DNA from 3 places in the Hylemonella sp. W303a genome. Region 2 is predicted to be linked to each of the others. Evidence: predicted binding sites of a transcription regulator. Region 2 holds the regulator's gene; each other region holds the start of a gene.
What was found. The regulator LexA, encoded in region 2, represses DNA repair genes until DNA is damaged. The targets are predictions, from matches to a motif close to ACTGTATNNNNATACAGT.
Positions count from the first base shown of each region.

Region 1: a site for LexA is predicted at 1,869-1,886, ahead of imuA (translesion DNA synthesis-associated protein ImuA). Genes of this name have one in related genera too.
Region 3: a site for LexA is predicted at 1,157-1,174, ahead of recA (recombinase RecA). Genes of this name have one in related genera too.

Region 1 is NZ_JBKFDG010000003.1:150,399-160,285, reverse strand. It holds gene ACLBKS_RS06970 (Y-family DNA polymerase) at 1-1,119, opposite strand, end outside; gene imuA (translesion DNA synthesis-associated protein ImuA) at 1,079-1,849, opposite strand; gene ACLBKS_RS06960 (alpha/beta fold hydrolase) at 2,072-2,860, opposite strand; gene ACLBKS_RS06955 (carboxymuconolactone decarboxylase family protein) at 2,896-3,522, opposite strand; gene ACLBKS_RS06950 (zinc-binding alcohol dehydrogenase family protein) at 3,476-4,486, opposite strand; gene ACLBKS_RS06945 (LysR family transcriptional regulator) at 4,591-5,487, shown strand; gene ACLBKS_RS06940 (RidA family protein) at 5,525-5,917, opposite strand; gene ACLBKS_RS06935 (LysR family transcriptional regulator) at 6,051-6,974, shown strand; gene ACLBKS_RS06930 (tannase/feruloyl esterase family alpha/beta hydrolase) at 7,008-8,738, opposite strand; gene ACLBKS_RS06925 (TetR/AcrR family transcriptional regulator) at 8,868-9,461, shown strand; gene ACLBKS_RS06920 (Bug family tripartite tricarboxylate transporter substrate binding protein) at 9,658-9,887, opposite strand, start outside.
Region 2 is NZ_JBKFDG010000006.1:95,474-105,360, forward strand. It holds gene ACLBKS_RS12455 (MotA/TolQ/ExbB proton channel family protein) at 1-174, shown strand, start outside; gene ACLBKS_RS12460 (ExbD/TolR family protein) at 207-656, shown strand; gene lpxK (tetraacyldisaccharide 4'-kinase) at 693-1,751, shown strand; gene ACLBKS_RS12470 (Trm112 family protein) at 1,785-1,967, shown strand; gene kdsB (3-deoxy-manno-octulosonate cytidylyltransferase) at 2,007-2,786, shown strand; gene adk (adenylate kinase) at 2,925-3,581, shown strand; gene ACLBKS_RS12485 (H-NS family nucleoid-associated regulatory protein) at 3,753-4,202, opposite strand; gene ACLBKS_RS12490 (DUF6152 family protein) at 4,225-4,689, opposite strand; gene ACLBKS_RS12495 (hypothetical protein) at 4,730-5,161, opposite strand; gene ACLBKS_RS12500 (asparaginase) at 5,151-6,203, opposite strand; gene lexA (transcriptional repressor LexA) at 6,276-6,968, shown strand; gene ACLBKS_RS12510 (hypothetical protein) at 6,972-7,184, opposite strand; gene ACLBKS_RS12515 (D-2-hydroxyacid dehydrogenase family protein) at 7,366-8,391, shown strand; gene ACLBKS_RS12520 (3-hydroxyacyl-CoA dehydrogenase) at 8,453-9,887, shown strand, end outside.
Region 3 is NZ_JBKFDG010000004.1:234,199-244,085, forward strand. It holds gene recX (recombination regulator RecX) at 1-27, opposite strand, end outside; gene recA (recombinase RecA) at 38-1,108, opposite strand; gene ACLBKS_RS09525 (MarR family winged helix-turn-helix transcriptional regulator) at 1,239-1,739, shown strand; gene ACLBKS_RS09530 (response regulator) at 1,888-2,607, shown strand; gene ACLBKS_RS09535 (sensor histidine kinase) at 2,640-4,160, shown strand; gene ACLBKS_RS09540 (SPOR domain-containing protein) at 4,182-4,919, opposite strand; gene ACLBKS_RS09545 (biotin--[acetyl-CoA-carboxylase] ligase) at 4,970-5,761, opposite strand; partial or broken gene ACLBKS_RS09550 (SET domain-containing protein) at 5,785-6,261, opposite strand; gene ACLBKS_RS09555 (DNA topoisomerase III) at 6,361-9,294, shown strand; gene ACLBKS_RS09560 (lytic transglycosylase domain-containing protein) at 9,319-9,828, opposite strand; gene gap (type I glyceraldehyde-3-phosphate dehydrogenase) at 9,842-9,887, opposite strand, start outside.

The DNA of each region.
Region 1 (9,887 bases), on a different contig from region 2:
CGCGGTTGCCTGCGCCATAGGCTCGCTCGCCGCGAACCAGGCCTGCATGTGCTGCGGCCGGTGGTCGGCCAGGACACGGCCGCGCAGCACGCGGTGCGGGCCCAGGCGCGCCGATAGCCGCTCGATGAGTTGTGCCAGCGGCTCGCCCTCCTTCAGCTCCTCGGGCAGCAGGCTGCTGTTGTCGGACTGGAAGGCTTCGGTTTCGGTGGCATCGAGGCGGATGGCCTGCACCGGCGCGGGCAGTTGGACGCGGGCCAGGTGCTCGCCCAACAGCCGGGCCAGGTGGCGCGTGTCGCGCGTGGCAGCGCCGGTGCGCAAGTCCAAGTGGCCGTTGCTCAGCTCACCGCGGCGCACCAGGTCATGCTCCCAATGCAGCGTCAGCGCCAGCACACCCCGCTGCCGCGCTTGCAGCCAGCCGGCCAGTTGCCCCAGCAGGCGCCGCGCGCCGAAGAGCAGGCCTTCCGCCGTCTCGACGCGCCCGGTGAACTCCAGCCTGGCGCTGAAGCGCTCGGGCAGCACGACCCAATCCTGCGTGTCGGGCCGCTGACCATAGGCGCGGTCCAGCGCCTCCAGCAAGGCCGCGCCAAAACGGCGCGAGACACCGTCGCGCGGCAAGGCCCGCAACTGCCCCAGGGTGCGACAGCCCAATCGCGCGAGCACGGGCGCATGCGCGCGCGCCGCGCTCAGGTGCGTGAGCGGCAAGGCATCGAGCATGGGAATGAGCTGGCGTGTGGCACACACCGCAACCGGAATCGATTCAGGAACGATCTGCGCATCGGGCGCGGCGTCTGGCGTGGCGTCTCCCGCAGCATGGGGCTGCGGCAAGCTGCGCAGCAAGGCCAGCGCGGCCAGCGCGGTGGGGGCCACGGCCAGGCCCGTGCCCCCGGCCTGCGGCAAGGCCGCGTGCACCTGCCACAGCAGCGCGCGTCGGCCCCCGAAGAGCCGCTGGCTGGCCTCTGCCTCCAGCAGCACCGCGTCTTCCACCAGGCAGACCCGAGGGCTGAACTGCAAGGCCCACCAAGCCAGGGCTTGCTGTTCAGGACCGGGCTGGGGTTCACGCGGTGACGGGCTGGGCACGCTACCCGAGGCGATGCGTGGACGCAGGGCGCACCACAGCATGAGCGGCTTCCTCCAGAAGATGACGCTGGCGCAGCACCGCCGTGACGGGCAGGGGCGCGGCGAGCGTGAGGGGATGATCCAGGGTCGGACCGCGGCGCTTGAGCAAGGCCACGCTGAGCCCAGGCGCCTCACCTGGCACCGAGCCGACCTTGAGCAAGGGCTTGGCGCTTGGCACGCTCTGCAAGGCCAGGCGCAGCGGCGCAGGTGACGATTCGTGCCGTGCGACCCACGGACGAAAGGCGAACACCAGCGCCTGCGTGGCCGTGCTGGCCAGTTGCAAGCGGCGCAACTGCTCGGACCGGGCCTGCGGCAACCAACACAGCAAGGCCCCCAGCTCGCGACCGCGCAGCACCTGTTCGGTGGCCCAGAGGCGTTCGGCCGCGGAGTGGGCATCCACGCGCAGCACCTGCCGGGCAGGGATGCCGAGCAAGCTCAAGGCGGGGAGGTTCGGCAACCGAGGTGCCCCCACCAGCACCAGGGGACCTTGCGCCACGGCCTGGCGCAAGGCAGGCAGCAGCAGCCGCCATTCATGCAAACCCGGCTGGGCCTGGAGGATTTCGGTCAACTGGCCCAGGGGCCAGCCTTGGCCGGGCAGTTCGGGGTCCAACTCGCCATGACCGCTGGGCACGTAGCTCTGCCGCATGCGGGCCAGTTCGTCCGCGCGCCACACCCCGTCCAGCGTGTCCAGACGAGGAGGCGCCAAGGAGTGGAACGATGCGGCGAGGGCCATGGATTTGAGCTGAATCAATACTGTATTTATATACAGTATAAATCCATCGAACCCGGATGCGTCAAGGCCCCGTGGTCAGGCACCTTGGACAGGGGCCGTGGACAGAAATTCCAAGCCCCAGCCCTTTCGACCGCACCTCAAGCGGGCAGCTTGGCGATCACCTTGATCTCGAACTGGAAGCCGTACGGCCGAGTCCCGCCGGGAGGGAAAGAGCGTAGTCAGTCAAGGCTGCGCGACCTTGAGCAAGGCACGTGCAAAGGCCTGTGGTTGACTCAAAAAGGGCAGATGCGCGGTGTTCAAGGTCTCTTTGCGATCCACGAACTCACCGCGTGACACCATCCATAGCTGCGCTTCATACCCCAGAGCCTTGTCATCACGGGTGAAGATGTAGGACTTGGGAACTTTGCCGAAGCGCTCCGCGCTCAGAGTCACGACATCGGCGAAAGGCTTCATCGGCTCGATCCGGTCGTTCCCTGCGAGGGCGTCTTGAATCTCGGGAGGGCAATCGGCACAAATGGCCAAAACACGTCCGCCAGGACGAATGCCTGCGCTGGCGTGATCGCTCGATACATTCAGGTAACGCCCGAGGATGGATTGCTTGTCATGCTTGAGTAGCGACAGCGCATTGTCTCCATTGCGCGGCAGAAAGGCCGCAACGTACACAAGACGCGCAACCTTGTCCGGGCGGTTCTGAGCGACTTGACTGATCGACATGCCGGCCAGGCTATGGCCGACCAGAACCACGCGGCCGCTGAGTTTCTCCAGCTCTTTTTCAATCGCTTGGACATGCGTGCCCAGCCCAATGTCCGAGACTGCAGTGTGGTCCCGACCCTGACCAGGCAGGTTGATGGTTTTGACCTCGTGCCCTTGATTTTCCAGTTGCGCTTTGACCAGGCCCCACACCTGGGCATCGGCCCAAGCGCCGTGGACCAGGACATAGGAGTCAGCTTGAGCCATGGCGCTGCCAAACAAGCTCAGGGAAATGATGATGCGGCGGACAGTGTGTTTCATTGAGTACTCTGTTTGTGTGTATCAAAACCAAAACTTCAGGCGTTCACCGCAGGAAAGTCCACTTCCGTCTGCGCAGCCAGATTGATGAAATTGGTGAATACGTTGGCGCTGATGACAGCCATGACTTCCACCATGTGGCCCTCGTCAAAGCCAGCCTGGGCAAAAGACTGCAGATCAGCATCGCTGAGGCGGCCCCGCTGCTCCAAGACGGCGTGGACAAAGCGCGCCAAGGCCTGATCGCGAGGTTCACTGGCCGCCCCCTGCAGCCAGGCCACGGCCTGCGCCTTCGATACGCCGGCCTTGCCAGCGGCGTACACGTGGTAGGCGCTGCAATAGGGACAACCATGAAATCCGGCCTGCGTCAGAGCGATCAGTTCGCGTTGTTCCGTGGACAGACGGGTGGCGCCCAGCGCTCCATTAAAAGCGGCAAAGGCACGCCCCATCGCCGGTGCATGGGCAATCGTGCGGAAGAAATTGGGCGTTGCGTTGAACTTGCCCTGGATAGCGGCAAGAAAGTCTTGAGCATCACCTTGGGCTTGCTGTGGATCGATGGCAGAAATGCGTGGCATGGAATGTTCCTGAAAATTTAAAAAAAGGGGATCGAGTTCGCTTGATTCAAAAGCCTTCGAGCACGAGTTTTCCTCGGGTATGTCCTGCTTCAACCAAGGCGTGTGCGCGGCGCAGGTTGGTGGCGTCGATGCGTCCCAGGTGTTCGCCCACGGTTGTTCGCAACCGTCCCGCGTCCACCAACAGGGCGACTTGCGTCAGCAACTCATGCTGGGCTTGCATGTCTGTCGTGCCAAACATCGAGCGCGTGAACATCAGTTCCCAATGAACCGAGACGCTCTTTTTCTTGAGCGGACCGATGTCCAGAACATCTGGGTCATCGATCAGCCCAAAGCGTCCTTGCGGTGCAATCAGTTCAGTGATCTGCGGCAGGTAGGCGTCACTGTGAGTCAAACTGACCACATACTGCGGCGCCTCCAGACCTTGCGCCTTCAGTCCTTGTGCCAACGGCTGACCATGGTCGATCACGTGGTGCGCTCCCAGTTCCTGCACCCAACTCGATGTTTCAGGACGAGAGGCCGTACCGATCACATTCAGCTTCGTGAGTTGTCGTGCCAGTTGCACCAGAATAGATCCGACGCCACCCGCAGCGCCGATGACCAACAGCGATTCGCCCGCGTGCGCGCCCTGGCGCAGTCGCAACCGATCGAACATCAACTCCCACGCGGTGATGGTGGTCAGGGGCATGGCAGCCGCCTGTGCATGGTCCAGTGTGTACGGGGCGTGACCCACAAGGCGCTCGTCCACCACGTGCAGTTCGCTGTTGCTGCCCGGGCGCCGAATGTCACCTGCATACCAAACGCGATCACCAGGCTTGAAGAGTCTGACTTCCCCGCCGACGTCGCGGACGATGCCACTGGCATCCCAACCCAGCACTCGCCACTGACCGGGCTCAGGCTGAGCTCCAGCGCGCATCTTTGTGTCTACCGGGTTGACCGAAATTGCCTTGACCTCAACCAACAAGTCACGGGGACCTGGCATGGGTTCAGGCAAATCTCGATCTTGTAGGGCAAGCTCATTCTGGATAGGCAATGCATGCTGATAGGCAATTGCTTTCAAGGAACGTCCTTTCAAAAAGTGTTGATGAAGGACGTCACTATCGAGATTCAGAGCTCGTCTTTGAAGTAGATAATCAATGAATCAGTTTCAAATGAAAATTGAAAATGAGCCTCTTAGAAGACATCGATTTTTTCGTCCAGGCGGGACGTGCCAATAGCCTGTCGGAAGTGGCGCGTCGACTTGACGTCAGCCCCGCAGCGGCCAGCGCCAGCCTCAAGCGCCTGGAGGCCGAACTGGGCACCAAGCTCATGGTGCGATCCACCCGAAATCTACGGCTCACGCACGACGGCGAACTGTTTCTGGCCCAATGCGCACAAGGCCTGGAATTGATACAGAGCGCACGAGAAAGCCTGTTGGCAGGCCGAGACATCATTGGCGGGCAAGTGCAACTGTCACTGCCCTCGGATCTGGGCAGGCAACTCGTGCTTCCTTGGTTGCATGCATTCCGCCAAAAGTATCCTGGCGTTCATCTGCGTCTGCAGTTGTCGGATCGGCTGGCGGGCATCTACCGTGAGCACGTGGACGTGGTGCTTCGCTACGGCGAGCCTTCTGATTCATCCTTGATCAGTTTGCCGGTCGCCCCAAAAAATAGGCGTGTTTTGTGCGCCTCCCCCTCGTATGTGCGCCAGCACGGGGCACCGCGCACGCCGGAGGAATTACGTCACCATGCCTGTTTATGCTTTCAGCTCAGCGACCGCATCCATAACCGCTGGCAGTTTGAACGAAGAGGTCTGGCGACCACGGTTGAAGTAACCGGCCCCATCGTCAGCGACGATGGTGATGCCGTGCGTCAACTGGCCCTCCTGGGGGAGGGCATCGTCTACAAATCCAACTTGGACGTGGCTCATGATCTGAGCAAGGGGCGATTGGTCGCACTCTGCACCGACTGGCGCGGGGAGCCTGCCCCCCTCTACCTAGCTTGCGCCGACCGCAGTCAGTTGAGGCCGGTTGTCAAACTGCTGCGCGAGTTCCTAATTGAGCGTCTTCAAACCTTGACCTGAATGCCGCCCTTCATCGAGTTGGCACGGCTTGTCCAGATCAGTCCGGCAGCTTGGCGATCACCTTGATCTCGAACTGGAAGCCGTAGAGCCAGGTCACGCCGATACCGGTCAGCGTGGGGTGCGGCGCCTCGCCCCAGTACTCGGGCCAGATGCGCCAGACGCGCTCGAAGTTCTGCTCCGGGTTGACGATGAAGACGGTCACATCCACCACGTCGTCGAAGCTGCAATCGGCCGCGCTCAACACCGCATTCAGGTTGTCGAAGGCACGGCGCACCTGGGCCTCCAGTTCCGGCTCGGGTGAGCCATCCTCGCGGCTACCGACCTGGCCCGAAACGAACAGAAAGCCGTTCGACCGCACGGCCGGTGAGTAACGGTTGCGCTCGTAGAGGGCCTGGCGGCCAGCGGGGAAAACAACATCGCGTGGGGTCATCACATGCCTTTCATTGCGTGCAGCGTTGAGTGAAGCAGGCACTGTAGGCAAGCTTATCGTTTGAATAAACAGGATTGTTTGTCCAAGACTGTTTGCATAATCCACACAATCCAGTCCCAGACCCGTCCCACCCATGGACCGTTTTGATGCCATGCAGGCTTTTGCCCGCGTCGTGGAGACCCGCAGCTTCACCCAGGCGGCGCAGACGCTGCACATGAGCAAGACCACCGTGACCCAACTGGTGCAGCAGTTGGAGGCGCGCCTGCGGGTCAAGCTGTTGAATCGCACCACCCGCCAGGTGAACGTGACGGCCGACGGCGCCGCCTATTACGAACGCGTCGTGCGCTTGCTTGCCGACCTGCAGGAGACCGAAACCAGCCTGAGCAGCGCCTCCGCCGCGCCGCGCGGCCACCTGCGGGTGGACGTGCCCAGCCCGCTGGCGCGCCTGATCCTGGTGCCGGCCTTCCCGGACTTCCACGCGCGCTACCCCGACATCCAGCTGCACCTGGGCGTGAGCGACCGGGTGGTGGACCTGATCGGCGAGAACGTGGATTGCGTGGTGCGTGGCGGCGAACCAGGTGACCCCTCGCTGGTGGCGCGGCACGTGGGCGATCTGGCCATCCGGCTGTACGCGGCCCCGTCCTACCTGGCGCGTGCTGGCATGCCCACGCACCCCAGCGACCTGGAGGCGCCACCCCATCAGATCGTAGGCTTTTTGTGGTCAAGCACCGGGCGCATCCTGCCCTGCAGCTTGCAGCGCGGCGACGAACGCGTGGAGGTGCGGGGCCGCTACGCCCTCGCGGTCGACGATGGCAACGCCTACCTGGCGGCGGGCGTGGCGGGCCTGGGCGCGCTGTGGTTGCCGCATTACCTGGCGGCGCCTCATCTGGCGCGGGGCGAGCTGGTGCCGCTGTTCGAGGACTGGGCCATCGCCCCCATGCCGCTGTACCTGGCCTATCCGCCCAACCGCCACGTGGGCGCCCGGCTGCGCGTCTTCATCGACTGGGTGGTCGAGTTGATGGCCCTCCACGCGCCACCGTCACCCCGGGGCCGATGAGCCGCAACGGCCCCTCGCCCCGTCCGACGCTGATCACTGGCAACGGAAGCTGGACGCCTTCTCCACATCGCCGCCCTGGTAGCGGGCCACGGTCGGGTAAGGACAGAGCGGTCGGGTCCGGTTGGGCGCCCAGTCTGCGGGCAGTTCCTTGTTGACGCCGCCGGGGTTGGCGGCCCCACGCGCGCTGGCCTCGATGCGCTCGGGCGCCTGGCCCTGCTCCACCCAGCGCACCAATGGGGAGATGGCGTCGAACTGATCGGTGGACGCGCCATCGCGGCAATGCCCCATGCCCGGCACGCGGAAGAAGCGCGCGTAATCCGCTGTCTGCGCGCCGTCGCGCGCTTGCACGCGGCGGTACCAGGCTTCGGTGTCGTTGACCGAGAAGATCGCGTCGCTCACGCCGTGGTAGACCAGCATGCGCGCGCCTCGCGAGCGCAGCTTCGAGAGGTCGCTGTCATTGGGCGGCGTCATGAATTCCATCGCCGATTGGGTGTACACACCCCCTCGCGCCTGAACCGAGGCGAGCATCGCATCCACATTACCCTCCAGCACGAAGTCATTCGCCTGGAAGGTCTTCGGGTCTTGCGGCGGTGTCCCGAAGATGAAGCCCACCGCGCCCGAGTCCCGCGTCAGCGGCGCGTTGAATTCCCAACTCGCGACATCGGCGCTGGCCAGACCGGCGTCGAAGGGGAAGCTGGCGTAGAAGCGTTGACCGTTCTGGGTGGTCGCGCCACTGAAGATCGATCCAATCGCACGCTTTTGCTCGGCCGAGAGGCAAGTGCCATCGCGCGCGGCCTTGCAAGTGGGCACGTCACGCGCCAGGTCAAAGGCCGCCGCGCAGGCATTCGTGTCCTGGATCATCCCATCGCGCACGCCATCCAGCCGGTCGCACTGGCCCAGCACGGCGTTCACCACGGTCTGGCGTTCGGCCTGGGTGAAAGCGGTGGACAGATCCTTCGGATCGGTGGCCACGCGTTTGTACTGCTGCGCCCCATAGATGTTGGCCACGGCGGCCAGCGGCAAACGGTAGCCGGGTGAACCGACCAGGTAGCCGTCGAACATCTCGGGGTGACGCGCCGCGGCCACCAAGGCGTGGCGCCCGCCGTTCGAACAACCGCCGATGTAGGAGCGGTCCGGCGGGCGGCCATAGGCCTGCGCGATCAGCGCCTTGGCCATGGGCGTGAGCGCGGCCACGGCGTTGTAGCCATAGTCGAGGCGAGCCTGCGGATCGAGACCGAAACCGGGGCCGCGCGTCACGCGGTTGTCGTGCCCCGCGTCGGAGCTGATGACGGCGAAGCCTTGGCTCAGGGCCGAGGTCACGGGACCACCCCCCGCTTGCCCCATGGCGGGAACCACGCTGCCATCGATGCCGCCGTTGGCCTGGTACCAGAAACGCCCGTTCCACTGCCTGGGCAGGCGCATCTCAAAGCCGATGGCATAAGCGAGGCCGTCGATGCCCACGCGCTCGTTCATCGCGCCTCGCACGAGGCAGTGCTCCGCCACCGGGGCGCCGCCCACGCTCAACGCCCCCGCAGGCGTGATGGCGGCCGAGGTGAGCCGCGTCCCCGCGTACGAGAAAAGGCCCGCCAAGGTGTCGCACTGCTGGAGCGGGCCGGGGCGGGCCGCCTCCATCACGGGGGCCGACGCTGGGCCGGACGAGGACAAAGGCGACAAGCCACACGCTGCAAGCAAGACACTGGGCCACACCCAGAGCAGGCGAGCCGGGCGATGCACGAGCAGCGGAGATGGGCGTGAATCTTTCATGAGAGCACCTGGAGCAAGGACTGAATCCAAAAAACCTAACAACCGTTAGGTTGTCTTGGCTTGCACTCTACGCAGTTGGGGGACGCCTCAAAATCGGGGGGAACCCAGGCCACGGGTAAGCTCGGATTCATGGCCACTCGCTCCCCTGCCCCCCTCCCCACGGACACCCCGCCCCCGCCGGGCCATCGCCGCGACAACGTGCTGCTGGCCGGGGCCCAGGTGTTTTCGGAATACGGCTACAAGGGCGCCACCCTGCGCCAGATCGCGGACGCGGCGGGCTTGCTCGCGGGATCGATCTACCACCACTTTGAATCCAAGGAGGCGTTGTACGAAGCCGTGCACGCCGAGGGCTACCGGCGCATGCAGCGCGTGGTGGAAGAGGCCATCGCCCCCCATACCGACCCCTGGACCGCACTCGAAGCGGCGTGTTGCGCGCACCTGACCGAAATGCTGACCGGCGGCCCCATCGCGCGGCTCACCGGCATGGGCCTGGTCGGGCTGCGCGAAGGCAAGGTCAGCCCCGCGATGCAGTCGGCGCGCGACGGCTACGAAGCCTTGCTGGCCCGCCTGATCGCAGACCTGCCCTTGCGCCCCGAACTGGATCGCACGCTCTTTCGACTGCAGTTGCTGGGCGCCTTGAACTGGACCCTCATCTGGTACCGGCCCGAGGGCGCGCGCTCACCGGCGCAAATTGCCCAGCACCTCATCGCCGCGCTGCGATGAAGGCAAGCGCCCGCCCTCCGTGGATGCAGTCTGGCACGTGATTTGACAGGCCGCCCCCTGAGTTCAGCCTTGTCGAGCGCACAAGGCCGAGCATGGGGCCGTGGCGAGGCCCCGATGCTCAGGAAACGCGTTGCGGGGCCGCTCCACCCTCGGGAGGGCGAGCGGTCCGAGGTCCCAGGGACTGGCGAGGGCTTGCTCACTCGGGCAGCAGGCCGATTTCCTTGGCCACACTGCCCCAGCGCTCATGCTCGACGCCGAGGAAGGTCGCCAATTGCCGGGGCGTGCCCAGTGCCTCGGCCAACGGCCCCAGGGTCGCCATGCGCTGCGCCACCTCGGCATCGGCCAGGAGCGCATTGATCTCCTTGTTGAGGCGCTGCACCGCAGCCGCAGGGGTACCGGTGGGCGCGACCACGGCGAACCAGCCCA
Region 2 (9,887 bases):
GCGCTCTACAACACAGCCTTTGGCCTGGTCATCGCGATTCCCACCCTGGTGTTCTGGCGTTATTTCCGGGCCCGCGTGGACACTCATTTGCTCGCCCTGGAACTCGCGGGCGAGCGCTTGGTGCAGCACCTGGTTGCTTTGCGGCAGGGCAACGCGCACAACACCGGCGTCTGACCACGAACGCCTCGGAAACAGAAACGCCCGCCATGCGCATCCATCTGCGTCGTCACTCGCGCTCCGCCAGCGAAGAGCCCGAAATCAATCTGATCGCCTTCATCGACGTGTTGCTGGTGATCCTGATTTTCTTGATGCTCTCGACCACCTACAACAAGTTCACCGAGATGAACCTGCGCCTGCCCACGGCGGACGCCGAGACCCCGCGTGACCGTCCCCGGGAAATCCTGATCACGATCAACAGCGACGGCGGCTACAGCGTCAACCGCGCGCCTTTGCCGGGCCGCAATGTGCAGGACTTGATCACCGCGCTGCGCCAGACCATGGGCAGCGCCGCCAATGGCAAGGATGCCGTGCTGATCATCAGCGCGGACGCCAATGCGCGCCACCAGTCGGTGGTCAGTGCGATGGAGGCGGCGCGTTATGTGGGGCTGTCTCAAATCACATTTGCGGCGCAATCCCCTCAATCGGCGGGACGCTGAACGCCTGCGCCCTCGCGCTTTTTCCCGCCCCAAACCATGCGCGCGCCCGCCTTCTGGCAAGCCCCCGTGACCGGTCAACCACGCCCTTGGCGAGACCGTTGCGCGATGTTCGCGCTGTGGCCGCTGTCTCTGCTGATGCGGCTGCTGGTGCGCCTGCGCCAGGGCTTGTATCTGAGCGGCATGCTCAAACGTCATGCTGCGCCCGTGCTGGTGGTGGTGGTGGGCAACGTGGTCGCGGGCGGCGGCGGCAAGACCCCCACCGTCATGGCCCTGGTGGAGCACTTGCGAGCGCGCGGCTTGAAACCAGGCGTGATCTCGCGTGGCTACGGGCGCCGAAAAGCCAAGGACGGCGAAGATTGTCGCGAGGTTCGGCCTGAGAGCCCGGTGGAAGAGGTGGGCGATGAGCCCGCTTTGGTGCGCCGACGCACCCACGTGCCCGTCTTCGTTGCACGGCGGCGCATCGATGCGGCGCGTGCCCTGCTGGCGGCTTACCCACAGGTCAACATCCTCGTCAGCGACGATGGCCTGCAGCACCTGGCCCTGGCACGAGACATCGAAGTTTGCGTCTTTGGTGACCTGGGCCTGGGGAATGGACTGCTGCTCCCCGCGGGCCCCCTGCGTGAACCCTGGCCGAGGTATGTGGACTTGGTGCTGCACACCGGGCAACGTCCAGCGTTCACGGGCCATGCGGCACGGCGCGCGCTTGCGAACACGGCCGTCGATGCGAGCGGTCGCAGCGTTGCCTTGGACAGCCTGCAGGGCACGCTGGTGGCCGTGGCAGGCACGGCCCGACCCCATGGCTTCTTCAACATGCTGCAAACCCGCGGCTTGGCATTGGCGCGCACGGACGCCCTGCCCGATCACGCAGGCTTGCCAGACTACGAGAACTGGCACGCCACGCTGCACAAAGAATTCGGGACCGGCCCAGTCACGGTGCTCTGTACTGAAAAGGACGCCGCGAAACTGTGGGCGGTTTGCCCCGAAGCGCTGGCCGTGCCCTTGGTGTTCGATCTGCCACAAGCCTTCTTGGATGAGTTCGACCGCCTGCTTCACGCGGCCTTCTCGGCGCAACTATCATCCACTTACACACACTGAACCTCGCGCCATCGCCGCGCCCACACCATGAGCCTGGACACCCGTTTGCTGGAACTGCTGGTCTGCCCCGTGACCAAGGGAGCACTGGAATATGACCGAGACAAGCAGGAACTGCGTTCACGCAGCGCGCGCTTGGCCTATCCGATCCGCGATGGCATCCCCGTTCTGCTGGAGAGCGAAGCTCGGACGCTGACCGACGAAGAGCTTGAACGATGAGCACCCGCACGCATTGCCACGTCACTGATCCTTGTTCCGATGTCTGACACCACCGTCTTGATTCCCGCGCGGCTCGCTTCGTCGCGCCTCCCCAACAAACCCCTGGCCGACATCGCTGGCCTGCCCATGATCGTGCGCGTGGCGCAGCGTGTGCGCGGTGGCCTGCCGAGCCATGTGCGCGTCGTTGTGGCGACGGACCACACCAGCATCCAGCAGGCTTGCGCGCAGCACGGTGTGCAGGCGATCCTCACGCGTGCGGACCATCCCAGCGGCAGCGACCGGCTCGCCGAGGCCTGCGAGCTGCTGGGCTTGCCCGACGAAGCCACCGTCGTGAACGTGCAGGGCGACGAGCCCCTGATCGACCCCGCGTTGGTCCAGGCCGTGGCCGATCTTTTGGTGCAACGACCCGAGGCCAGCATGAGCACGGCGGCTCATCCCATCCACGATGCTTCGGAGTTCGGCAACCCCAACGTGGTCAAGGTCGTGCTCGACGCACGCGGCCTGGCGCTGTATTTCAGCCGCGCCCCGATAGCGTGGTGGCGTGATGGCTTCGCGCAGGGGCTGCGGGAGCTCCCACCGGCAGGCGACAAATTCGCTACGCCGCTGCGCCACATCGGCATCTACGCGTACCGCGTGGGTTTCCTGCGCCAGTTCCCCAAGCTCGCGGCCGCCCCGATTGAAAACAGCGAAGCCCTGGAGCAGTTGCGTGCGCTCTGGCATGGCCATCGCATCGCCGTGCACATCACGCAGGACGCACCTGGCCCGGGCGTGGACACGCCTGACGATCTGGAGCGCGTCCGCCGCCTGTTTGCACATTGAGATTACGCACCGAGGATTACCCTGAGTGCGGCCCGCGAGCCCGGTGACCTGGGTTCGCCATGCTATCCTCAAGCATCCCCCGCAGGCTGCACCCTTGTGGTGCCCGGCCTGCGTCATCACTCTTCCCGAGGACATCCCATGAGACTGATCCTGTTGGGCGCCCCCGGCGCCGGCAAGGGCACGCAAGCGGCCTTTCTCTGCAGAAAATACGGCATCCCGCAAATCTCGACCGGCGACATGCTGCGCGCGGCGGTGAAGGCGGGCACGCCTCTGGGGCTGCAGGCCAAGGCCGTGATGGAGTCGGGTGGTTTGGTCAGTGATGACCTGATCATCAACCTCGTGAAGGAACGCATCGCCCAGCCGGACTGCGCGCCGGGCTTTCTGTTCGATGGCTTCCCGCGCACCATTCCGCAGGCAGAGGCCATGAAGGCCGCGGGCGTCAAGCTGGACTACGTGCTGGAAATCGACGTGCCCTTCGACGCCATCATCGAGCGCATGAGCGGGCGCCGCTCGCACCCGGCCTCAGGCCGCACTTACCACATCAAGTTCAACCCGCCGATCGCGGCAGGCAAGGACGACATCACGGGCGAACCTTTGGTGCAGCGCGACGACGACAAGGAAGAAACCGTCAAGAAGCGCCTGGACGTCTACAGTGCGCAGACGCGTCCGCTGGTGGACTACTACAGCCAGTGGGCCGCCAAGGACGCAGGCGCCGCCCCCAAGTACCGCAAAATCAGCGGGCTGGGCAGCGTGGACGAGATCACGCAACGGGCGTTGAAGGCGCTGGATGCCTGAAATCTTGCGGCGCTGATGAAGCGCACTCTATGCAAAAGGCCTGCATGTATCACCATGCAGGCCTTTTTCTTGGGTGCCGAGGTCCCGCAGTTCATGAACCTGATGACTGTGGGCACCACGACTCGACGGCAACGTCACGCCACTGCGCACCGTTGCCATGACAAGTGACCATCAGGAGGATGCGGCGATCTGAAACTGTGCTTTGTTCGCTGCGCCTTCCAGCCAAGCCGGCGCACGACCACGCCCGGACCAGGTTTCACCGGTTTCGGGGTTCCTGTACTTTGCCTCGACGGCGTCGGTGGGCTGAGCACCGGACGAGGTTTGGCTGATCTCCTTCGCGGTGAATTTGTGCTTGGCCACGAGCTCACGCACGGTCAGGAGGGCTGCATCACGCTCCTGCTGGCGGAGTTCGGCGATGCGTTTTTCGTAGCTGGCCTTCTGCGCTTCCAATTGCTCCAGGCTCAGGTCGTTGATTTCAAGGCTCATGGGTTGACTTCCTAAGGGTTGCCGGCTGGACACGAAAGTATTTCGCCCAGATTCAAACACTGATTTTTTGATCAGTGGCTGATATTTTATACAGCAATCAGGATTTTGGGCAACTCGCGCGAGGATCGCGCCCATGGCAACGACACCTGACAGACGCTCAGGTCGGACTGGATCGCAACCCAAACACCTGTTCGCCCACGAACAGGTATTCCGCCCGCAGAAGGGCATCACCCTTCTCATCGGCGAAGGTGAATCCCAGCACGCCGACCTCGTCCCCCACCTTGAGCGGAGTGACCCCCCAGGCGTTCATGCGCGAGAGCGGGGCCAGTTCGACCTCCCAGCGCCGTTCCGAGCGGCGCGGCAACTGGGCCTGCGCCAGCAAGGCGGCACCGTCCACCGGCGCGCTCTGGGCGGGCAGACGGCGCTGTTTCAAATCAGGGGGAAGACTGGGTGTGGCGGGCCGCTCCAGCACGAATTCAGCATGGGGGTTCTGCCAGCGCACGCTGACCACGCGGCCGTGCAGCCAAAGCGGGCGCTGCTGGTCAAAACTGCTCCAACCGTGATGCGCCTGCGCGGCTGCGGGCAGCGTGAGCGTGGCGAGCACAAAGTGACGGCGTTGCATGGGAACTCTCCTTCAAACAGCTGTGAACCAATGCCGTGAATCACACGTAAGCGATCCAGCGGCCGCAGCCCAGCACGGCCAGCCAAATCAAGGTGGACAAGACCATCTGCACTCGAGCGAGTGCGTCCAGCTTGTCGAGGGAAGCCCGGCCGTGAAACCAGCCCGCATTACACGCCGCCAGCATTAACAACAGCATCTTGCAGGTGAATGCGCGGTTGGCGATCAGCTCGGCGGCTTGGGTGAAAAACATCAGCAGTCCGGAGACGGCGGCCAAGCCGAATCCGACCACCGCAAGCGTGAGCGCCAATCGGGCGAGATCACGCACGGGCAAGCCGCCGCCCCAGCCAAACACCCGAATCTCCAGCAGCACCAGATTGCCCACCAGCAAGGCGACACCGCTCAAATGCACGACTTCCAGCGCTGGATAGGCCCAGGCGCTGGACACGATGCCTGCCGCGAGGTCAGCGCTCATCCAGCAGTTCCAGCATCAGGGACAGGCGCGCCTTGACTGGACTCAGGTCCGTGGTCGCGAAGCCCATGTCAACTCCTACCGCCCCTGAATGCCCCGCTTTCAACCCGCCTTCCGCACAACGAGTGGCAATCACCACGCGCACGCCGTGCGACTGCGCCTCGCGCAAAGCGGCTTCCAACTCCCGATGGAGCGTGCCATTGCCCGTGGCAGCCACCACCAGGCCGCGCAAGGGGGAGGCCCCCGAGCGCATGGCCATGTCGGGGTCACAGAGAGTCCGTACCAGGGCACCGCTGGCACCCGCATGGCTGAGCAAAAGTTCGACGCGCGGCCAGGCTGCAGCAGCCAACATGCTCGCCAGCCGGTTCGCTGGCGGTGGCGCAGCCGATCCAGGATCCTCCGCCAGCGACCAACGCACCGAGGAACCGCCCAAGTCAGGGGGTTCGTCCACGAGCCGCGCAACATCAGGTGCACCGCTGGAGTCAAAGGCATCGAGCCGGGTTGCATGGACTTTGCGCACCGCCCGAGCGCTCATCACACGGCCCGCGCACACCGACAACACGCCCTGCGCCGGCGGTTCGACCAATACCTGCAAGGCGTCACGCAGATTGCCGGGGCCATCGGCGTCCGGTGCATCGGCAGGCCGCATGGCACAGGTGAGAACGACCGGTTTACCGTGTGCTTGCATCAGAGGCGCCAGCCCCAGTTGCAGGAGCCAGGCGGTTTCCTCCAACGTGTCGGTGCCATGGGTGATGAGGACACCACGCACCTCGGCCTGTTCAAGCCAGTGGCGGCACCGCCTCAGCAAGTTTTGCCAAACCGGCACGTCCATGTCCTTGCTGTCGATCTGGGCAACCTGCTCGCTTTCGATCGCGAGCCCGGTCAGCGCGGCGGGAATGGTCAAGCCGGCCAGCAGGTCCTCAATGGGCTTTTGGCCCGCCACATAAGCCCCAGCGCCCCTTTCTGGCGTGGAAAGCCCGGCAATCGTGCCTCCGGTGCCGAGAACCACGATTTTTTGCGCCTTGTCGGAAGTTTTTGCTTGCATTCTCTGAAAAACTGTTGAAAAATACAGTTACTGGATATGAAGACAGTTGGATAGCAATACAGGAGCACCACCATGGACTTGCCGCAAGACGCCCCCACCGCCAAGCTCACGGCCCGCCAGCAGCAGATTCTGGACCTGATCCAGAGCGCGATTGCCAACACCGGCGCGCCGCCCACGCGCGCGGAAATCGCCACCGAACTCGGATTCAAGTCCGCCAACGCGGCAGAAGAACATTTGCAGGCGCTGGCGCGCAAGGGCGTGATCGAGCTGGTCAGCGGCACCTCGCGCGGTATCCGGCTCAAGGGCAAGGCCTTGCGCGACACCCTGTCTTCGTCCTTGTCCAGTATCGGTGAAAAAGTGGCCTCTGGCGTTGCCCAACTGGCCTTGCCCCTGGTGGGTCGTGTGGCTGCCGGTTCACCCATTCTTGCCCAGGAGCATGTGGACCAGACCTACTACGTCGAGAGCTCGCTGTTCCAGCGCAAGCCGGACTACCTGCTCAAGGTGCGCGGCATGTCCATGCGTGATGCGGGCATCATGGACGGCGACCTTCTCGCGGTACAGACTGCCAAAGAAGCGAAGAATGGCCAGATCGTGGTGGCGCGCCTGGGCGAGGAGGTCACAGTGAAGCGGTACCGCCGCAACAAGGACGTGGTGGAACTACTGCCAGAAAACCCGGACTACCAGCCCATCGTGGTCGAGCCCGGTGATGCCTTTGAAATCGAGGGTTTGGCCGTGGGCCTGATCCGCAACACCATGCTGATGTGAGGCTCACACCATGTCCGCAATGACTTTGTCTTCTCCCAGACTCTTTTCCCTCGCTAGCGCGTCGACCCTCAGGCCCGCCCTGAATGCGCCCAACCGCTCGTCGGTGCGCGTGGTGCGCGCCCGGTCCAGCATGCTGTCGAGTGACGCCTCGCCCACCGCACAGCGCATGGTCATTTCGGGCAGGATGGCGGAGGTCTGTGCCGAACTGGAACGCATGACTGCGGGCCTTGCCGGGCAGCATCGCTGACCTTCGGTTCGCTTGGACGGGCAGGCCAAGCCCACCGCATCTCGGTCATCCACTTTTGGGCATCCATTCTTGGGTTCCCACATCGGGCTCAAGCCCTGACAGTCCCGCGCAAGACCGACGAGGCCAGCTGTCGCATGCACAATAAGGTGCATGAACACCGTGATACTGGACGACTACCAAGATGTCGTCCGCCACCTTCAGTGCACCGAGAAATTGGCGGGGCTGCCTTGGAAGGTCTACAACAACACAGTCAAGGGGCTCGGGCAACTCGCCATCCGTTTGCGTGACGCCGAGGCGCTGGTACTCATTCGAGAGCGCACTTCCATCAACCGCGCGTTGCTGGACAAACTTCCCAAGTTGAAGTTCATCAGCCAGACCGGGCGCATGGGGACCCACATTGATCTGGCAGCCTGCACAGAACGGGGTATCGCCGTGGCCGAGGGCTCCGGTAGCCCCATTGCACCGGCCGAACTCACTTGGGCGCTGATCATGGCCGCGACACGACGGCTGCCTCACTACATCGGCAACCTCAAGCAAGGCATCTGGCAAAGAACAGGGTTTGACAAAGCAGTTGGAGCCACCGAGGGTCAAGCTGCCTGGCCACCAGCCTTGGGCCTGGGCGTGTCCTTGCGCGGCAGGACCTTAGGTGTCTGGGGCTACGGCAAGATTGGGCAGATGGTGGCGGGCTATGGACAGGCCTTTGGCATGCGGGTCCAAGTCTGGGGCAGCGAGGCGTCCCGACGCCAAGCCGCTCAGGACGGTTTCGAAGCCGCCACCAGCCGTGAGGTGTTTTTCTCCAGCAGCGATGTGCTGAGCCTGCACCTGCGTCTGAATGAGGCCACGCGCGGCATCGTGACCGCGCAGGACCTGGCCCGCATGCAGCCCACGGCCTTGCTGGTCAACACCTCGCGTGCGGAGCTGATCGAATCCGATGCCCTGTTGCACGCGCTGCGTCAGGGGCGGCCCGGCCTGGCAGCCATTGATGTGTTCGAATCCGAGCCCATTGCGGCCGATCATCCCTTGCTCGGACTGGGCAACTGCATTTGCACTCCCCACATCGGCTACGTCGAACGGGACAACTACGAGCTGTACTTTGGAGCGGCCTTTGACAACCTGCTCCGCTACATCCAAGGTCAGCCCTCGAATATTGTGAATCCCGAGTCCCTGGCTCGGTGAGCTGTCCGACGCGACACCCGGCCGTCCCGTGGGCTCCTGAACCGCTCCGATAATCCTCGACATGAGTACATCATCCTCGGAATCCTCACCCGTTTTCCCCCGCGTCGCGCTGGTCGGCGCGGGAGCCATGGGCCGAGGGATCGCGCAGATCGCGGCCCAGGCAGGCACGACCGTCACCCTCTACGACACGAGCCCCGAGGCCGTGGCCAGCGCCGTGCACTCCATCGGCGAGCAGTGGGACCGGCAGGTGACCAAGGGCAAGCTCACGGCACAGGCCGCCAGCGCCTGCAAGTCCCGGCTGCGAGCAGCCAGGCAGATCCAAGAGTTGGCCGACTGCGATTTGGTCATCGAAGCCGTGATTGAAAACCTCGAGGTCAAGCAAAAGCTCTTCGTGGCGCTGGAAGCCGTGGTCTCTTCGCAGACGGTGCTTGCCACCAACACGTCGTCCTTGTCCGTCACCGCGATTGCGGCAGCGCTGAGTCAACCACAGCGGCTGGCGGGATACCACTTCTTCAACCCCGTCCCGCTGATGCGGGTGGTTGAGGTCATCCCAGGCTTGAGGACGGAACACGCCGTCTGCAGTCAACTCGCAGCGTATGCGCGCCAGATGGGACACCAGCCCGTCCAGGCCCAGGACACGCCAGGCTTCATCGTCAATCACGCGGGGCGCGCCTACGGGACCGAGGCCCTGCGCCTCGCCAGCGAGGGCGTGGCCGATTACGCGACGATCGACCGCATCCTGCGCGATCAAGTGGGCTTCAAGCTCGGTCCTTTCGAGCTGATGGATTTGACCGCCCTGGACGTGTCGCACCCGGTGATGGAATCCATCTACCACCAGTATTACGAGGAAGCCCGCTATCGCCCCAGTGTCATCACAGCTCAGCGCCTGGCTGGGGGCTTGCTGGGGCGCAAAACCGGCGAAGGGTTTTACCGCTACCGGGAGGGCCAGGCTGAGCTCCCCCCCGAACCGGCCGTCCCCGAAGTCCCGGAGCTGCCGCCGGTCTGGGTATCCCCCCGCGCCGCGCGCCGCGCCGAGCTGTACCAGTTGCTCAAAGACCTGGGTGCGAAGATCGAAACCGGACAATCACCCTCGGCCGCCGCGCTCACGCTGGTCGCACCGCTGGGCCATGACGTGACCACCGTGGCCGTGGTCGAACGCTTGGATCCCGCGCGCACCCTCGGCATCGACCTGTTGGTCGAGGATGCGGCGACCCGGCGCCGCGTGCTGGCGACCAACCCAGCCACTCGGCGCGACATGCGGGACGCCGCGCACGCACTCTTCGCGCGCGACGGCAAAGCCGTCAGCGTGATCCGTGACAGCGGCGGTTTTGTCACCCAACGCGTGGTCGCCGGCATCGTCAACGTGGCCGCGGACATCTGCCAGCAGCGCATCTGCACACCCGCCGATCTGGAAACAGCAGTCACCTTGGGCCTGGGCTACCCGCTGGGGCCTCTGGCCATGGGAGACCGCTACGGCCCGACCAATGTGCTGGAAG
Region 3 (9,887 bases), on a different contig from region 2:
CGAACCAGGCCTGTCGGTCACCGACATGGGCCGGGCGTCAGGCTTCAGCGTCGTCGCCGCCGGTCGAGGCCATGGGCGATCCCCCCTCGCCGCGCAGCGGGATGCCCAGCGACTCACGCACCTTGTTCTCGATTTCCAGGGCCAGTTCCGGGTTCTCGCGCAGAAATTCACGGGCGTTGTCGCGGCCTTGGCCGATTTTTTCGCCGTTGTAGGCATACCAGGCACCGGACTTGTCGATGATGTGGGCGTTCACCCCCATGTCGATCACCTCGCCCTCGCGGCTGACGCCCTCGCCGAACAGGATGTCGAATTCAGCGCTCTTGAAGGGCGGGCTGACCTTGTTCTTCACCACCTTGACCTTGGTCTCGTTGCCAATGGCGTCTTCGCCCTTCTTGATGGTGCCGGTGCGGCGGATGTCCAGACGCACCGAGGCGTAGAACTTCAGTGCGTTGCCGCCGGTGGTGGTTTCCGGGCTGCCGAACATCACGCCGATCTTCATGCGGATCTGGTTGATGAAGATGACCATGCAGTTGGTCTTCTTGATCGTGGCGGTCAGCTTGCGCAACGCTTGGCTCATCAGACGGGCCTGCAGGCCGGGCAGGCTGTCGCCCATTTCGCCTTCGATTTCGGCCTTGGGAGTGAGCGCGGCCACCGAGTCCACGACGATGAGGTCCACGGCGCCGGAACGCACCAGGCTGTCCACGATCTCCAGCGCTTGCTCGCCGGTGTCTGGTTGACTGATCAGCAAATCCTGCAGGTTCACGCCCAGTTTCTGCGCGTACTGGACGTCCAGCGCATGCTCGGCGTCGACGAAGGCGCAGGTGCCGTTGAGCTTCTGCATCTCCGCGATGACCTGCAGCGTCAGCGTGGTCTTGCCGGAGGATTCCGGACCATAGATCTCGACCACCCGGCCGCGGGGCAGGCCGCCGACGCCCAGCGCGATGTCCAGCCCCAAGCTCCCGGTGGAGACAACCTGGATGTCCTCGATCTTCTCGCCTTCGCCCAGACGCATGATGGTGCCCTTGCCAAACTGCTTTTCGATCTGGGCCAGGGCGGCCTGCAGGGCTTTGGCTTTTTCGCTGTTGGCGTTCTTGACGGCGGTGTCCATGGTGTTTCCTTGGTCGGGTTGAAGAGGGGCGCCTGATTTTTCTCACAGGCTGGATGCTTGAACAGGACTTTATCAGCGCGATACTTTCTCGTAAAGCTGATATTTAGTCATTTTGGCTTACTATCTGCCCGTGATCTCCAACAGCCCTTTCCCCCAAGCCGCTCAGCGCATCGATGAGGGGTGGCGTCAAACCCATCTGGGCCGCCTGCTGGGCCATGCCATGCGCCGGTTTGACACCCGTGTGCAGGCGCTGATGGCGCATGACGCTGACGTCCCCCTGGCTTTGTCCCATTTGGCGGCGCGCGGGCAGATCAGTGCCGCGCACATTCACATCACCCGGCACCTGGCCGTGGCGGGCTCCCGGCTGCAGGATCTGGCCGACGCGGCCGGCATGAGCAAACAGGCCATGGGCAAGCTGGTGGACCAGTGCGTGGCATGGGGTCTGGTGACGCGCGAGGCCGATCCGCATGACGGCCGCGCCAAGCAGGTGCGCTTCACGCCCGCAGGCCTGGCCTGGCTGAGCGGCTTCCAGCGGGCCGTGCAGCAAGCCGAAGCCGAGCTGCGGCAGTCCGTGGGCGAGGAGGTGGCCACGGTGATCGCCTTGGGCCTGGAAGCCTACACGGGCAGCTAAACCGCGTGTCGACATCCAGAGGCGCGGCGAAGTCTGTCGAAACCTGATCAACGAGAAAGGCTGCCAGGCAGCCTGCCGCCGCCTAGAATCGCCTCAGACATGAAGCAGCCCGCCCCCGTAAGGCGGTGAACTGCGCGGAGACACACGCATGCGAATTCTGATTGCGGAAGACGATCAGGTGCTGGCCGACGGCCTGCTGCGCACCTTGCGCGGCTCGGGCGCCGCGGTCAACCACGTGGCCAATGGCGCCGAGGCGGATGCAGCCTTGATGACGCAGCCGTCCCAATTCGACCTGCTGATCCTGGACCTGGGTCTGCCCAAGCTGCACGGCCTGGAGGTGCTGCAGCGCTTGCGCGCCCGTGGTGCCAGCCTTCCCGTGCTCATCCTCACCGCGGCGGACAGCGTCGAAGACCGTGTGCAAGGCCTGGACTACGGTGCCGACGACTACATGGCCAAGCCCTTCAGCCTGCAGGAACTGGAGGCCCGCGTGCGCGCCCTGACACGCCGGGGTTTGGGGGCAGCCAGCGGCCTCATACGTCATGGCCCGTTGGTCTACGACCAGGCCGGCCATGTGGCGACCATTGACGGCCGCTTGGTGGAGCTGTCAGCTCGCGAACTCGGTTTGCTGGAGGTGTTGCTCCAACGCTGTGGCCGTCTGGTCAGCAAGGACCAGCTGGTCGACCGCCTGTGCGAGTGGGGCGAGGAAGTGAGCAACAACGCGATCGAGGTCTACATCCACCGCCTGCGCAAGAAGATTGAACGCGGCCCCATCCGCATCGCCACCGTGCGCGGCCTGGGCTACTGCCTGGAAAAGATTCAGCCGGAAGCCACGATGGGGATGGATGCCGATTCCCCTTCCCTGGCCTAGGGCTCGGCCAGAAGCATCTCCAACGCGGTTCCATGCCTTTCGGCAGAAAGCTCTTTCACCGGGAACAACGCTCGCTGTTCGGGGAGATCCTCGATTGGATGCTGACGCCACTGCTCATCCTCTGGCCAGTCAGCCTCATCCTCACATGGTTGGTGGCCCAGAACATCGCGGGCCGCCCCTTTGACCATGCCCTGGAGCTTCAGGTCCGCGCACTGGCGCAGCACCTGAGCCTCCAGAACCCCAATCCCCGCGGACAGACCCGCTTCGATCCGCCCATGCCCGCGCGCACCCTCTTGCACGCGGATGCCACGGACACTTTGCATTTCCAAGTTCTGGGTGCACAGGGTGAGTTTCTTTCGGGTGACCCTGATTTCCCGCCACCACCGGCCCTCGAAAGCCCGGAGGGCATTGCCCGCCCGGGTCTGGAACCGGGCGTCGTGCAGTTGCGCAATGACGAGTTCGAAGGCACGCCGGTGCGCATCGCCCACCTTTGGATTGCGCTTGCGCCCATCCCCTATACCGAGGGCGCGCCTGCCAAGGGATCATTGCTGGCGCTGGTCCAAGTCGCGGAGACCCTGGACAAGCGCTCCCTCTTGGCGGCCGAAATCATCAAAAGCGTGATGCTGCCGCAGTTTGCGATCCTGCCCCTGGCCGTGCTGCTGGTCTGGCTGGCGCTGGCGCAGGCCATCCGTCCCCTGGATCATCTGGCCAGTCACATCCGCGCACGGGCGCCCGAGGATCTGAGCCCCCTGGAGACACGGGCCGTGCCGCTGGAAGTGGCGCCCCTGGTGACTTCGATGAACGACTTGCTCACGCGGCTCAAGGAGTCGGTGGCCGCCCAAAAGCGCTTTCTGGCCGATGCCGCGCACCAGCTCAAGACCCCGCTGGCGGGCCTGCGCATGCAGGCGGATCTGGCACAGCGCCATGACGCCAGCCCGGAGAACCTTCGGCAATCGCTGCAGCAGATCGTGCGGGCCAGCACCAACGCCACCCACACCGTCAACCAGCTGCTGGCCCTGGCCCGGGCCGAGGGCAGCGGCGCTGCGCTTGCTCATCAGCGGTGTGACCTGGCACAAATCACCATGGAGGCCATGCGTGAAGTGGTGCCCTTGGCACTGGAAAAGCATCTGGACTTTGGCTACGACGGCCTCGCCCCAGGAACGCCCATTGCGCAGCTGGACGGCAACCCCACCTTGTTGAAGGAACTGGTGCGCAACCTGCTGGACAACGCGATCAAGTACACGCCCAGCACTGCGCAGCTGCCCGGTGTCATCACAGCCCGCGTCCTGTCCAACGCCGCAGGGCAGTTGATGCTGCAAGTCGAAGACTCCGGACAGGGCGTGCCGCAAGCGGAGCGAGGGCTGATCTTCCAGCCCTTCTACCGAGCCTTGGGCACGCAGGCCGATGGGTCGGGACTGGGCTTGTCCATCGCGCAAGAAATTGCGCGTCAGCACCAGGCACGCATCGAGGTCGAAGATCTGAACCCGAGCCTGGCGCAGCCTGGCGCCCGGTTCACGGTGCGCTTTGCGGGGGGAAAGGCCTCCTTGTCCTGAACCGACTGCAGCGCAAGCGGCTCAGGGTGAGCAGGTCGTCGACGCCTTGCCGTTGAGGGTGGGCAGAGATTGCAATGCGGCTTGGCCCGCGGCCGCTTGGGAGGCATCCGCGGCCTGCACGCGAACCCACGCCTGTCGGCGTTCGGGCCATTCCTGCACAACACGCGCGGTGCGAACGCCGCGCTTTTGCATCGCTTCGAGTTCGTCCTGGGCCTTGGCTTGGGTCTCGAAGCGCGCCAATGACAAGCCCGGCTGCAGCTCCGGGTTATCCAAGGTCTGCAAGCCGCGACGGGTGCGTGGCGAGAGCTGGGCGCGCTTGCGATCCAGTTCCGCCGTGTTGGCGTAACGGCCCATGTAGATGATCCAACGCGCGGGCGCCGTGACGCGCACATCCAAGGTCCAACTCCCTGCGGGAAGAGACTGCCCGAGTTGGCGGCGTACGGCCTCCAGCTGCGCGGCCTGGGTCACGTCCCACGGACCCGCCTGCCAGCACTGCGCGGTCGCGCGGGCTGATGATTCCTCCGCGACTTCGGGAGTCGGAGCGGTCGGAGCGGTCGGAGCGGCGACTTGCGGCACCGGAGCGGTAGGCAGGACCGGAGTGGACAGTATCCGTAAGGCCTCCGGTCGAACCTGCTGCGCAAGGCGCTCGGGTTCATGCTGTTCCACCGGCGCCCAGCCATAGGCGCGCAACATGCCTTGCGACCAGGCGAAATAGCCAGCGTTCAGCAGTATCAGCAAGAGAGCGACGACGCGCAGCATGCAAGCAAAAAGGAAGGGTATGAACGCAACCGTGAGCCTTGCGGCAGGACTCAGCCCGGCATCGGCCGCACACTGACTTCGGCGGAATCGATGGTTTTCAGGCCCGTGGAAGTATGCACCAGCAACGCGCCGCGCTCATCAACGCCTTGCGCCATCCCCTCGGTGCCATCGCTGAGCCTCACCGCGCGGCCAGTGAAGGCGTCGCGAGCCAGCCAGGATGCTCGCACGGGGGCGAAACCCTGTTCCTGAAACCTTAGCACCGTTCGCACCAGCGGCAGGGCGAGGCGCGAAAGCACAGCCGGCGCGTCCCATCCGGGGTTGATTTCGCGTGCCCAGGCCGGGGGAGTGCGCATGTCCGACGCGCCCTGGCTCACACGCTCGCTGATGTTCAGGCCCACGCCAATCACGGCGTACCGCAGGTCCAGCGCTTCGATCAGCACGCCAGCAAGCTTGCGGTCCTGCCACCACAGATCATTGGGCCACTTGAGTCGCACCTCTGGATGCAGGCTCTCAGCCAGGGACAGGCCCACGGCCAGCGACAGACCCGACCAGTCCTTGCGCTCCAAGGGCAGGCCCAAGGAGAACATGAGCAAATCGCCCGGTTGCACGCCGCTGTTCCAGGCCCGGCCCAGTCGGCCCCGGCCTGCGGTCTGTTGCTCAGCGACCAGCAGCACGGGCTCACGCTGGCCATCACGCGCACGGCGCATCAGCTCGCTGTTGCTGGAGTCGACTTGCGGCAACACCTCGACCGTGAAGCCTGGCAGCAGGGGAGCCACCTCTTCCCAGACTGCCTCGGCGGGCCAGCGCAGCGGCGGGGAGCCTGCCTTGTTTTTCAAGCTCACGCTGAGGGACAAATCGCGCCTCAGCGCTTGGGCGCCAGCAAGGTGCCTCGGCAATTCTTGCTGCCGCACCAGCAGGGGTACTCGGCCTTGAGCTTCTTGGTGTAAGGCTCGTCGATGATCAGGCCGTAGTCGTAGTTCAGCTCCTCGCCCGACTTGATCTTGCGCAGCGCCTTGATGAAGACACGGCCCTCATCGGTCTCGTCCGCTTCGCAGTTGGGGTTGCAGGAATGGTTGATCCAGCGCGAGGCATTGCCGCCCACCTTGGCGTCGATCACATGGTCTTCGTCGACGTGGAAATAGAAGGTGTGATTGGGGTCCTTCGGATCGTGCGGGTGACGGCGCAGCGCTTCCTTCCAGTTGATGATCTCGCCCACGTACTCGATGATGATCTCGCCCTTGGCGATGTCCTGCAGGGCGAACACGCCCTTGCCATGGACGCCGGAGCGCCGCACCTGGATACGACGGCCGGAAGCGGAGGAAGCGGCGGGAAGTTTGGACACGGCGGATTTTTTTGGTAAGGTGAACTCGTATGGGCGCGCGCGGGCGCGCCCGCGTAGGCGTGCGCACGCGTGTGCGTGCGCGAGACAGGGATTGTATTCATGAAGACTTTGGTCATTGCAGAGAAGCCATCGGTCGCGCAAGACATCGTGCGCGCCCTCACGCCCACGGCCGGCAAGTTCGAGAAGCACGACGAGCATTTCGAGAACGAGCAGTACGTGGTGACGAGTGCCGTGGGGCATCTGGTGGAAATCCAGGCCCCCGAGCAATACGACGTGAAGCGCGGCAAATGGAGCTTCGCCCACCTGCCCGTGATTCCGCCGCATTTCGAGCTCAAGCCCGTCGACAAAACCAAGACCCGCCTGAACGCCGTGGTCAAGCTGGCCAAACGCAAGGACGTGGACAAGCTGATCAATGCCTGTGACGCGGGCCGGGAGGGCGAGCTGATCTTCCGCTTGATCGAACAATATGCCTTCGGCAGCGAAGATGCCGCTGGCGCCCGCGCCAAGACGCAACGCAAGCCGGTCTCGCGACTGTGGCTGCAAAGCATGACGCCGCAAGCCATCCGCGATGGTTTCGAGCAGTTGCGCAGCGACAAACAGATGCTGCCCCTGGCCGACGCGGCACGCAGCCGCAGCGAAGCCGACTGGCTGGTGGGCATCAATGGCACGCGTGCCATGACCGCCTTCAATTCCCGCGACGGTGGTTTTTTCCTCACGACCGTGGGCCGCGTGCAGACGCCGACGTTGGCCGTGGTGGTGGAACGCGAGGAACAAATCCGCAAGTTCATCAGCCGCGACTACTGGGAAATCCACGCGACGTTCGGCGCGCAGGCCGGCGAGTACGCTGGCAAATGGTTCGACCCGAAGTGGAAGAAGAACGAGGAAGACCCCGAGAAAAAGGCCGATCGTCTCTGGAACGAGCGCGACGCGCGCGCGATCGCCGACGCCGTGCGCGGCCAGCCGGCCACCGTCACCGAGGAGAGCAAGCCCAGCACGCAGGCCTCGCCCATGCTGTTCGACCTGACCAGCCTGCAGCGCGAAGCCAACGGCAAGTTCGGCTACTCGGCCAAGACCACCTTGTCCTTGGCGCAAAGCCTGTACGAACGCCACAAGGCCTTGACCTACCCGCGGACGGACTCGCGCCATCTGCCTGAAGACTACCTGGCCGTCGCCAAGCAGACCTTCGAGATGCTGGCGGACTCCCACCTCAAGCATCTGGCACCGCATGCCGCGACAGCACTGAAGAACGGCTACGTCAAACCCAGCAAACGCATCTTCGACAACGCCAAGGTCAGCGATCACTTCGCCATCATTCCGACGCTTCAGGCACCGAGCGGCTTGAGCGAAGCCGAGCAGAAGCTCTACGACCTGGTGGCGCGGCGTTTCATGGCGGTGTTCTTCCCCAGCGCCGAATACCAAGTCACCACCCGCATCACGACCGCCGCCAGCCATCAGTTCAAGAGCGAAGGCAAGGTGCTGGTCAAGCCAGGCTGGCTGGCCATCTACGGCAAGGAAGCCGAGGACGAAACCGACGACAAGGACAAGGAGAACAGCAAGATCCTCGTCCCCGTCCAAGCCAACGAAAAGGTCAAGACCCAGGCCGCCGACGCCAAGGGACTGAAGACCCGCCCGCCAGCCCGCTACAGCGAAGCCACCCTGCTGAGCGCGATGGAAGGCGCCGGCAAGATGGTGGAGGACGATGAACTGCGCGAGGCCATGAGCGAGAAGGGCCTGGGTACGCCTGCCACGCGAGCCGCCATCATCGAAGGGCTGCTCAACGAAAAGTACATGCTGCGCGAGGGCCGTGAGCTGATCCCGACCGCCAAAGCCTTCCAGCTGATGACCTTGCTGCGTGGCCTGGGCGTGGAGGAGCTCTCCAAGCCCGCGCTGACGGGCGAATGGGAGTACAAGCTCTCGCAGATGGAGCGGGGCCAGCTCACGCGTGAGGCCTTCATGCGCGAGATCGCGGCCATGACCGAGCACATCGTCAAGAAGGCCAAGGAATACGACCGCGACACCGTGCCCGGCGACTACGCCACCCTGGCCACGCCCTGTCCGAACTGCGGTGGCGTGGTCAAGGAAAACTACCGTCGCTACGCCTGCGTGGGCAAGAAGGGCACGGGCGAAGACGCCTGCGGCTTCTCCTTCACCAAAATGCCCGCCGGCCGCGCCTTCGAACTGCCCGAAGTAGAGCAGTTCCTGCGCGACAAACGCATCGGCCCCCTGGAGGGATTCCGCTCCAAGGCGGGTTGGCCGTTCACCGCCGAGATCGCGCTGGTCTTCAACGAAGAAGAAAAGAACTGGAAACTGGAGTTCGACTTCGGTAACGAAGACGAGTCAGAGACCGGCGAGCTGGTCGACTTTTCCGGCAAGACCTCGCTGGGCGCCTGTCCCAAATGCGGCGGCGCGATCTATGAGCACGGCAAGAACTACGTGTGCGAAAAGTCCTTGCCCACGCCCGCGCAGGCCACGCCGAGTTGTGACTTCAAGAGTGGCCAAGTCATCTTGCAGCAGCCCATTGAGCGTGAGCAAATGATGAAGCTGCTCGCCACGGGCAAGACCGATCTGCTCGACAAGTTCGTCTCCATGCGCACGCGCCGTCCTTTCAAAGCCTATCTGGCCTGGAACGCCGAAGAGGGCAAGGTGAGTTTCGAGTTCGAGCCATCGAAGTTCCCGCGCAAGGCGGGGGCCACCACGGGTGCACGCGCGGGCGCAGCCGCCAAGTCGGGGGCTCCCGGCAAGACGGCGGCCAAGAAGGCGCCCGCCAAGAAAGCCGCCGCGAAGAAAACCACGGCCAGAAAGCAAAGCGCAGGTCTGACGCCCAGCGCCGAACTGGCCGCCGTGATCGGCAGCGAGCCGGTGGCTCGCACGGAAGTCATCAAGAAAATCTGGGACTACATCAAGGCCCAGGGCCTGCAAGATCCCAAGGACAAGCGCAGCGTGCTGGCGGATGCCAAGCTACAGCCCGTCTTTGGCAAGGACCGGGTGACCATGTTCGAGATCACCGGCCTGGTCGGCAAGCACCTCAGCTGAGGGGCTCGGGCCTGAACGCGTGGGTCAGCCCTTGAGGAGGGCGCGCACGCGAGCGTAATTGCGCTGCACCTTGGCGATGTAGCTGGCCCGCTTCGCGGGGCTGATGGCGTTGTAGGCGCCCACCGCCTTCCAGAGCGTGCCGTGCTGTTGGATCTTCTTGGACAGGATCCAGGCCCCGACGTAGATGTTGGTGCAGGCGCCCTTGAGCTTCTCGCGGTGGATGCCCATTTCGGCCAGCTGGGGTAGCCAGCGGGTGTTGATCTGCATCAGGCCGACGTCGTGCGTGCCATCGGCATTGGTCGGCCCGACCGCGTTCGGGTCAAAAGCCGACTCGGTCTTGGCGATGGCGATCAGCATGTGCTTGTCCACCCCGAAGCGCTCGGCCGCCGCCGTGAAGCAAGGGTCGAAAGGCGACCACGCATGACTGGCAGGGAAATCCGTCGGCGTGGGCGCAGCCTTGAGCTGGGCAGCCTGTTGCGCGCCAGCCGCGCCAGCGAGCGTGGTGGACAACAACAGGGACGCCCAGCCTTTCATGGTCACACTCCGTTTATTTCGCGACGACCACCCGGGCCATTTCCAAGCATTTGTTGGAA